DNA from 3 places in the Ancylobacter sp. SL191 genome. Region 1 is predicted to be linked to each of the others. Evidence: riboswitches for the same ligand, from Rfam matches in the RefSeq annotation. Region 1 holds a riboswitch; each other region holds the start of a gene.
What was found. Region 1 has a riboswitch for thiamine pyrophosphate ahead of thiD (bifunctional hydroxymethylpyrimidine kinase/phosphomethylpyrimidine kinase). Riboswitches for the same ligand answer to the same signal wherever they lie in the genome.
Positions count from the first base shown of each region.

Region 2: linked by a shared signal. The riboswitch ahead of OU996_RS20460 (ABC transporter substrate-binding protein) and the one ahead of thiD (bifunctional hydroxymethylpyrimidine kinase/phosphomethylpyrimidine kinase) in region 1 are both predicted to bind thiamine pyrophosphate.
Region 3: linked by a shared signal. The riboswitch ahead of thiO (glycine oxidase ThiO) and the one ahead of thiD (bifunctional hydroxymethylpyrimidine kinase/phosphomethylpyrimidine kinase) in region 1 are both predicted to bind thiamine pyrophosphate.

Region 1 covers NZ_CP113056.1:2,796,656-2,799,921, forward strand. Annotated here, with positions in the region: gene OU996_RS12755 (cytochrome b/b6 domain-containing protein) at 1-334, shown strand, start outside; gene OU996_RS12760 (DMT family transporter) at 445-1,371, shown strand; gene OU996_RS12765 (Lrp/AsnC ligand binding domain-containing protein) at 1,384-1,620, opposite strand; TPP riboswitch at 1,766-1,863, shown strand; gene thiD (bifunctional hydroxymethylpyrimidine kinase/phosphomethylpyrimidine kinase) at 1,915-2,733, shown strand; gene OU996_RS12775 (MFS transporter) at 2,831-3,266, shown strand, end outside.
Region 2 covers NZ_CP113056.1:4,457,473-4,460,738, forward strand. Annotated here, with positions in the region: gene OU996_RS20455 (winged helix-turn-helix domain-containing protein) at 1-1,090, shown strand, start outside; TPP riboswitch at 1,676-1,773, shown strand; gene OU996_RS20460 (ABC transporter substrate-binding protein) at 1,862-2,815, shown strand; gene clcA (H(+)/Cl(-) exchange transporter ClcA) at 2,956-3,266, shown strand, end outside.
Region 3 covers NZ_CP113056.1:2,377,116-2,380,381, forward strand. Annotated here, with positions in the region: gene OU996_RS10710 (MHYT domain-containing protein) at 1-1,934, shown strand, start outside; TPP riboswitch at 2,004-2,123, shown strand; gene thiO (glycine oxidase ThiO) at 2,174-3,187, shown strand; gene thiS (sulfur carrier protein ThiS) at 3,165-3,266, shown strand, end outside.

The DNA.
Region 1 (3,266 bases):
GCTGTTCACCACCGACGACATCATCGTCTATGGCCCGATGACGCCGGTGGTGAGCGACGAGACCATCGCGCGGGCCTCCGCCCTGCATCAGCAGATCTACCCGATCCTGCTGGGGCTCATCGGCCTGCATGTCGTCGCCAACATCGCCTATTCGCTGGTCGGCCGGGACAATCTGATCCGCGCCATGGTCACCGGCCGCAAGCCGGCGGCGGGCTTCGTGGACCGTGCGCCGGCGACGCCGGGCTCGGTGCTCGCCGCGCTCGCCTGCCTCGTTGTGGCGGGCGGAATCGTGTTCGGTGGTATCGCGCTGGCGGGCGGGAATCCCTTTCCCTAGGCGCCGGTGCGATTTGGCGCGCGAGCCGGGGCGGCCTTCACGCAAAAGTCGTCGCCCCGACCGCTCGGGGCTGCTTGCGGGCCCCGGCGGACTCGTGCTCCAAGCGCGCCATGAACGCGCTCAAGGGGATCGCGCTGCAGATCGGCGCGACCTTCCTCTTCACCATCATGTCCGCCCTGGTGCGCATCGTCTCGGCCCATGTGCCGACCGGCGAGGTGGTGTTCGCGCGCTCCTTCTTCGCGCTCATTCCGCTGCTGATCCTCCTCGCCTGGCGCCGCGAGATCGGCGCCGCCATCCGCACGGCCCACCCGCTCGGCCATATCGTGCGCGGCACGGTGGGCGTCGGCTCGATGTCGCTGGGCTTCGCCGCGCTGGCGCTGATCCCGCTGGCGGACGCCACCGCCATCGGCTTCACCGCGCCGCTGCTCACCGTTATCTTCGCGGCGATCTTCCTGCGCGAGCGGGTGCAGGCCTATCGCTGGGGCGCGGTCATGGTCGGGCTGATGGGCGTGGTCATCATGCTCTGGCCGCACATGGCGGGCGATTACGATGCGCCGGGCCACAAGATCGGCGCGCTGCTGGCGCTGCTCGCCGCCGGCTGCACCGCCGGGGCGATGATCCAGGTGCGGCGGCTGACGCAGACCGAGACCACGCCGGCCATCGTGTTCTATTTCCAGGCGCTGGCGGCGGTGGCGGGGCTCGCCACGGCCGCCTGGGGCTGGGTGGTGCCGACGCCGGGCGAGGCGGCGCTGCTGGTCAGCACCGGGCTGGTCGGCGGGGTCGGGCAGATCCTGCTCACCGAGAGCTACCGTTACGCGCCGGCCTCGGTGGTGGCGCCGTTCAGCTATTCGGCCATGCTGTGGTCGCTGCTGCTCGGCTTCATCCTGTTCGCCGAGGTGCCCCCGCTCCTGGTGCTGGCGGGCGGCACCATCGTCATCGGCGCCGGGCTGTTCGTCATCTGGCGCGAGCGCCAGCTCGGCATTGACCGGGCGAAGGAAGACGCCGCGGCAACGCCGCCGGCCGGGCCCACGCCGTAAGAAGGCCTCCGCTCAGAACGCCTTGAAGGTGATGAGGGTGCGGGTGTCCTGGATGCCGGGAATCTTCTGCACCTTCTCGTTCACGAAATGGCCGATATCGGTGCCCTCGGCGACGTAGAACTTCACCAGCAGGTCGAACTCCCCGGCGGTGGAATAGATCTCGGAGGCGATCTCGGCATCGGCGAGGGCGTTGGCGACCTCATAGGAGCGCCCGAGCTGGCATTTGATCTGCACGAAGAAGGGGACCATGGCGGCTTTCCGGCGGTTCACGCAATGGCGCCACAGGACCAGAAGCCCGCCGGGCGCGCAACCCCGCTCGATGTTGTCCCGCTTGCATGCCCCGCGTGCATCCCGCTTGCACCCGCCCGCGCCATCGCCTATCTGCCGGACACGACAAGAACCGTTGGGGTGCCCGAAGGGCTGAGAGGCGACGAGCCAACCCACGAACCTGATCCGGGTCATGCCGGCGGAGGAAACGGGTCGCGCGCGCTCCGCCAGCGGGGCGTGCGGCGCGTTTCGTCGCCCGGCAAAGGAAGCGCGAGAATGACGCCAGCAGCAGCGCCCACCACCGCCATCGCCGTGACCATTGCCGGCTCCGATTCCGGCGGCGGCGCTGGTATCCAGGCCGATCTCAAGACGTTTTCCGCGCTCGGCGTCTATGGCGCCTCGGTCATCACCGCGCTGACTGCGCAGAACACGCGCGGCGTCACCGCCATTCATGACGTGCCGCCGGATTTCCTCGCCGCGCAGATCGACGCGGTGTTCTCCGATCTCGCGGTGAACGCGGTGAAGATCGGCATGCTGTCGCGCCCCGAGGTCATCGAGGCGGTGGCGGCGGGGCTGGCGCGGCATGGTCAGCAGACGGTCGTGCTCGATCCCGTCATGATCGCCGCTTCGGGCGACCGGCTGCTGGTGCCGGAGGCGATCGAGAGCCTGCGCCGCGTTTTGCTGCCGCGCGCGCTGCTCATCACCCCGAACCTGCCGGAAGCCGCCGCGCTGCTCGACGCGCCGGTGGCGACGTTGCTCAGCGAGGTGCGGGCGCAGGCGCAGACGCTGCTGGCGATGGGCCCGCGCGCCGTGCTCATCAAGGGCGGGCATGGCGAGGGGCCGGAGAGCGTCGACGTGCTGCTCGACGCCGAGGGGTTCGTGGAACTGGCGGCGCCGCGCGTGGCCACCCGCAACACCCATGGCACGGGCTGCACGCTCTCCTCTGCCATCACCGCGCATCTGGCCAAGGGCCATTCGCTGCGCGAGGCGGTGGAAGGAGCAAAAGCGTATCTCACCGCCGCCATCGGCCGGGCGGATGATCTCACTATCGGCGAGGGCCACGGGCCGGTGCATCATTTCCACGCGTGGTGGTGACGGCGCCGTGGCGACATGCGGGTAATAGCGGCGGGCTCGTAACCGTGGGGCCGGGCTGCTATCGAGGCGGCATCGCCTCTCCCCCGAGTCCCCGCGCGTGCTTGTCCTCGCCCCCCGCATCGCCATTCCCGTCGCCTATGCCGGGCTGTTCTTCGGCATCGGCGTCTACATCCCGTTCTTCCCGATCTGGTTGCAGGGGCGGGGCTTCGATGCCGGGCTGATCGCGCTGACGCTCGCCGTGCCCTTCGGCATCCGCCTGTTCACCATGCCGCTCGGCGGGCTGGTGGCGGACCGCAGCGGGCGCCCGCGCGCGACGCTGGTGGTCTATGGGCTGATGACCGCGCTCGCCTTCTGCGCGGTGGCGCTGGCGCCCGGCACCGGGCTGATGCTGGTCGCCCTCGCCATCGCCGCCTCCTTCTGGCAGCCGAGCCTGCCGGTGCTCGACGCCTATGCGGTGGCGCGGCGGGCGGAGGGGGTGATCGATTATGGCCGGGTGCGGCTCTGGGGCTCGCTCGCCTTCATCGCCGGCAATT
Region 2 (3,266 bases), 1.7 Mb from region 1:
GCTCGCGCTCATCACCCGGCTCGGCTTCGTGCAGGTGGACAGCATCGCCACGGTCGAGCGGGCGCATCACCACATCCTGTTCAGCCGCGCCCCCGCCTACCGGCGCGAGCATCTCACCGCGCTCCTGGAAAAGGACGGCGCGCTGTTCGAGCACTGGACGCATGACGCGGCGATCATCCCGACCGCCTTCTTCCCCTATTGGAAGCACCGCTTCGCCCAGGAGCGCGCCAGCCTCGCGGAGCGCTGGCGGAGCTGGCACGAGAACGGCTTCGAGGGCTATTTTGAGCATGTGCTGGCGCGCGTGCGCCAGGAGGGCCGGCTGATGGCCCGGCATTTCGAGACCGAGAAGCGCCCGCCCGGCGGCTGGTGGAACTGGCACCCGGAAAAGACCGCGCTGGAGTATCACTGGCGCACCGGCGCGCTTGCCATCGCCGCGCGCGAGGGCTTCCAGAAGGTCTATGACCTCACCGAGCGCGTCATCCCCGCCCATCATCGCGCCGCGGAGGTGGACGCGAGCGCCTTCATCGACTGGGCCTGTACCTCGGCGCTGGAGCGGCTGGGCTTTGCCACCCATGGCGAGATCGCCGCCTTCTGGGATCTGGTGTCACCCGAGCAGGCCAAAGCATGGGTGGAGGCCAATCGCGACCGACTGGAACCCGTGCTCATCACCTGCGCGGATGGGCGCGAGCGGGTGAGCCACGCCTTTGCCGGCGCCGGCGAGGCCTTCGCGGCCCTGCCCGCGCCACCGTCGCGGCTGCGCGTGCTCAGCCCGTTCGACCCAGCGCTGCGCGACCGCAACCGGGCGGAACGGCTGTTCGGGTTTTCCTACCGCATCGAGGTCTTCGTCCCCGCGCCCAAGCGCGTCTATGGCTACTATGTCTTCCCGCTGCTGGAAGGCGACCGGCTCATCGGCCGCATCGACATGAAGGCCGACCGCAAGGCCGGCACGCTCGATGTGCGCCGCCTCTGGCTGGAGCCCGGCATCCGCGCCAGCAAGGGCCGGCTGGACGCGCTCGACACGGAGCTCACCCGCCTCGGCACCTTCGCCGGCGTCGAGCGCACCGTCTATGCCGAGGACTGGCGGGGGTAAGGGCACCGCCCTTCCCGGCACAAGAGAGGGACGCGGCGTCACAGAAGGCCGTCATGCCCGGCCTTGAGCCGAGCATCCACGACTTCACCCTGCCGCGCCTGACAAAGTCGTGGATGGCCGGGCCAAGCCCGGCCATGACGTGGTCAGGGCGGGGGCCTTTGCCATTGCTGACTTGGAACGTGTCAGGAAGTGGTGGACCTTCCGACACCTCAGGGCCGTCATGCCCGGCCTTGGGCCGGGCATCCACGACTTTCTCCTCGACCGACGTACCCAAGTCGTGGATGGCCGGGCCAAGCCCGGCCATGACGTGGTCAGGGCGGAGACGTGGCACGCCACGGCGCGGACGGCGCTCGCCCTTCGTTCCCCGGACAAGTTGCGCGCAGCGCAACGATGATCCGGGGCCCAGCGCGAGGCTCCGCCGCAGGCGGCCATGCCTCTCGCCTGCGAAGAAGACCAAGGCCAAAGACTCTCCCGCTGGCTCCCGGCTCGCCTTCCGCTGCCGCTTCAGGCGTCCGGGACACGGGGGCACACCCGCTCCTTAGCCGGCGATTGCTCTGGCATGCCAGCTCTGCTAGCGTGGCCGCGTCCGAGGGGTGTCCCGCGGCCCGAACGGGCCAAGGGGCTGAGATGGCAACCGCCAGACCCTTTGAACCTGATCCGGGTCATGCCGGCGAAGGGACGGAACGACGGCGGGGCCGTGGTCAGTGCGACCGCCCGCGCCGGTTTCCCCCGACAGCTCATGCGCCGGATCTCCAACACGCGAGGAGATCCATGTTCACCAAAATCGCCGCCGCCGCGCTCGCGCTGGCACTCACCACCGCTCCCTTCGTCAGCGCCCCCGCGCGCGCCGCGGACAAGCTCACCGTCCTGCTCGACTGGTATGTGAACCCCGACCACGCGCCGCTGATCATCGCGCAGGAGAAGGGCTACTTCAAAGCGCACGACCTCGATGTCGACCTGATCCCGCCCTCCGACCCCTCCGCCCCGCCGCGCCTCGTCGCCGCCGGGCAGGCGGATGTCGCGGTCAGCTACCAGCCGAACATCTATCTGTCGGTGAAGGAGGGCCTGCCGCTCATCCGCTTTGGCACGCTCATTTCCACCCCGCTCACCGCGCTGGTGGCGCTGAAGGACGGGCCGATCAAGTCCATCGCCGATCTCAAGGGCAAGACCGTCGGCTATTCGGTGGCGGGGCTCGAGGACGCGCTGCTCGGCACCATGCTGGCGAGCGCCGGGCTGAAGCCCACCGACGTCACCATGATCAACGTGAACTTCGCCCTGTCCCCGGCGCTGGTCGCCGGCAAGGTGGACGCGGTGATCGGCGCCTACCGCAATTTCGAGCTCACCCAGATCAAGCTCGAGGGCAAGGAGGGCATCGCCTTCTTCCCCGAGGAGCACGGCGTGCCGGTGTTCGACGAGCTGATCTATCTCGCCCACAAGGACAAGGTCGGCGATCCCCGCCTCAAGCGCTTCCTCGCGGCGGTCGAGGAGGCGACGATCTACATCCTCAACCACCCGCAGGAGGCGTGGGGCGTGTTCGTCAAGGCCAACCCCAAGCTCGATGACGAGCTGAACCGCACCGCCTGGACCGACACGCTGCGCCGCTTCGCCCACGCGCCGGCCGCGCTGGACGAGGGCCGCTATGCCCGCTTCGGGGAGTTCATGAAGAGCCACAAGCTGATCGACAATGTGGAGCCGGTCTCCACCTACGCCACCGCGATCAAGTAGGCGGCCTCGCCATCTGATCCCGGACGCCCCCCTTCGTCATCCCGGACGGCCAAAGGCCGATCCGGGATCGTCCCCCGGCACGGGGATGACGATACCGCCCGGCAATGCTAACCCGAACGGGGTGCGCAGGACGGGACAGGATGATGGGCAACGGTTTCTATTACGGCGTGGCGATTCTGGTCGGGGCGGTGGTCGGCGTCATCGGTGCCGCCTTCCATCTCAGCGTGGAATGGCTGAGCGCCGCCTGGCCGGCCTGGCTGTCCGGCGGCATCGGGCTCACCGGCGCGCCGCTCTATCTCGCCGCCGCGCTCATCGGCGCCAGCATGACGGTCACCTCGCTGTTCCTCGTGCGCCGCTTCGCCCCGGAAGCCGGCGGCTCCGGCGTGCCGGAGATCGAGGGCGCGATGGAGGGGCTGCGCGAGGTGCGCTGGCACCGCGTGCTGCCGGTGAA
Region 3 (3,266 bases), 420 kb from region 1:
TGCGCATGACCGGCGCCATCGCCAATGATTTCCTCTACGCGGGCGCCGCGGTGATCGTGGCCGTGTCCGCCTCGATCGCCGCGCTGTGGCTGGCGTTCCGCCATCACAGTCTCGCCGAGCGCGTGGCCGGCGCGGTGGCTCTGGGGCTCGGCATCGCCGGGATGCACTATGTCGCCATGGCCGGCGTGAGCTTTCTCCCCGGCGAGGGCCATGTCGTCGCCGTGCGCGGTGGCGCCTTCGATAATGCCCATCTCGTCATCGCCGTCGCGGCGGTGAGCTTCACCATCTGCGCCGCCGCCCTGCTCGCCGCGATCTATGACCGGCGCTTCATGCTTCTGGCGCAGCGCGAGACCGCGATGTGGCGCGAGGGCGAGGAACGCTATCGCAACCTGTACCGCCGTACCCCGCTGCCGCTGCATTCGCTTGGTGCGGATGGGCGCATCGAGCAGGTGAGCGACCGCTGGCTCGAGCTTCTCGGCTATGCGCGCGAGGAGGTGGTTGGCCGGCCGCTGACCGATTTCATGTCGCCGGAATCGGCGCGGCAGCGCCATGAGGAGCATTGGCCGCGCCTGCTCGGCACCGGCGAACTGCGCGAGGCGGAGTACCAGCTCGTGACCAAGGAGGGCCGGCGTCTCGACTGCGTGCTCTCCGCGGTGGCCGAGCGTGATGCGCAGGGCACACTGGTCAAGACGCTGTGCGGCCTCATCGACATTACCGACCGCCGTCAGGCCGAAGAAGCGCTGCGCCAGGCGCAGAAGCTGGAGGCCGTGGGCCAGCTCACGGGCGGAATCGCGCATGATTTCAACAACTTGCTGGCGGTCATCATGGGCAATCTCGAACTGGTGCGCAAGCGCGCGCCGGACGAGCCGCGCCTGCAGACGCTGATCGACAACACGCTGCAGGCCGCCCAGCGCGGCGCGGCGCTCACCCAGCGCATGCTCGCCTTTGCCCGCCGGCAGGATCTGAAGCCCGAGCCCGTCGATGTGCCGGAACTCGTTCTCGGCATGGCCGATCTGCTGCGCCGCTCCATCGGGCCCAGCGTGCGGATCGAGACGCGCTTTCCGCTCGGCCTGCCCAAGGCGCGGGTGGACGCCAACCAGCTCGAACTGGCTCTGCTCAATCTCGCGGTGAATGCCCGCGACGCCATGCCCGAGGGCGGCGCCATCGTCATCAGCGCGCATGAGGCTGAGGTCGCCGTCACTGACGAGGGCGATGGCGCTAACGGCTTGAAGCCGGGACGTTATTTCTGCCTGTCGCTGTCGGATACCGGCTCCGGCATGGATGAGGCGACGCTGGCCCATGCCGCCGAGCCGTTCTTCACCACCAAGGGCGTCGGCAAGGGCACCGGCCTCGGCCTTGCCATGGTTCACGGCCTCGCCGCGCAATCGGGCGGCAAGCTGGCGCTGGCGAGCCGGCTGGGAGAGGGGACGACGGCGACCATCCATTTGCCGATTGTCGAGCCTGTGGCGGTGGCTTCGCCGGCGCCCGCCGCGTCGCCGGAAGCGGTGCCGCCCCTGCCGCCGCCGATCGAGCCGGAGCCGGGTGCGGTGCGGGTGCTGGTGGTCGATGACGACCCGTTGGTGCTCTCCGCCACGGCGGCGATGCTGGAAGACCTCGATTTTGCCGTCACCGAGGCCTCGTCGGGCGCGGAGGCCTTGAAAACATTGGAAAATGGCGCGGGGATCGACGTCGTTCTCACCGATCAGGCGATGCCCGGCATGACCGGTATCCAGCTTGCCGCCATCATTCTGGAGCGCTGGCCGAGCCTGCCGGTGATCCTCGGCACCGGCTATGCCGAGCTGCCGGCGGAGGCGCGCCCGGACATGGTGCGGCTCGGCAAGCCGTTCAGCCGCGACATGCTGCAGCGGGCCATTCTCGGCGCGACGCGGCCAAGGGCCGACAATGTCGTGACTTTTCCGCCCCGCAGCGCCTGAGCGCCGTGACCGCCGCTTGCATATTGTCGACGACACGACGGTGACAAGCGGCCCTTGCGTGATTATATCAGTGCCGTCCGGGGGAGCCCCGTCAGGGGGCTGAGAGGCCATCATCGCGCGGACGCGGCATGGCGACCCTTTGAACCTGATCCAGTTGAGACTGGCGGAGGGAGGCCTGCATGTCTGGCACAAACGAAAATTCAAACGGTTCCGCAACGACTTACCCGGCGCCCAATGCCATGCGCGTGCGCGTTATCGGCGGCGGTGTCGCCGGGCTGACCAGCGCCCATGCCTTTGCCCGGCGGGGGGCGCAAGTCACTCTGGTGGAACGCAAATCCGCCACGGGGCAGGGCTGTTCCTGGTATGCGGGTGGCATGCTGGCGCCCTGGTGCGAGCGCGAGAGCGCCGAGCCGATCATCGCCGAGCTCGGCTTCGAATCGCTGGCCTATTGGCGCGAGGCGGTGCCGGACGTGCCGAACGAGGGCAGCCTCGTCCTCGCCCAGCCGCGCGATCTACCTGATCTCAAACGCTTTTCCCGCCGCACCGAGGGCTTCGAGTGGGTGGATGGCGCGGCCATTGCGGCGCTGGAGCCGGACCTTGAGGGGCGTTTCGACCAGGGTCTGTTCTTCCCCACCGAGGCGCATCTGGAGCCGCGCAAGGCGCTGGCGGCGCTCACCGAGCGGCTGGTGAACGAGTATAATGTGACCATCCGCTACGAGGCCGATGGGTTCGATGTGGTGGACGATCAGGCCGATCAGGCCGATGTGATCCTCGATTGCCGGGGCCTCGGCGCGCGCGACCAGCTTGCCGACCTGCGCGGGGTGAAGGGCGAGATGCTCGTCCTCTACTCGACCGAGATTTCGCTCAAGCGCCCCGTGCGGATGCTGCACCCACGCATCCCCGTCTATATCGTGCCGCGCGGCGACGGGCATTTCATGATCGGGGCGACCTCGATCGAGAATGACGAGCGCGGGCGCGTCACCGGCCGCTCCATGCTGGAGCTTCTCGGCGCGGTCTATGCGCTGCACCCGGCTTTTGGCGAGGCGGAGATCGTCGAGATCGGCGCGGATGTGCGCCCGGCCTTTCCCGACAACATTCCGCGCCTGCGCCGGCGCGGCAACACGATCTATCTCAACGGGCTCTACCGCCATGGTTTCCTCGCCGCCCCCGCGCTCGCGCGACGCGCGGCCGACCTGGTGTTTGACGGGGCCCGTTGCCCGGAGGTGATGGATGAAGATCATCGTGAATGGTGAGCCGGCGCAGACCCTGGCGGGCACGCTGGCCGATCTCCTCAATGAGCTCGACCTCGCCGACGCCATGGTCGCGACGGCG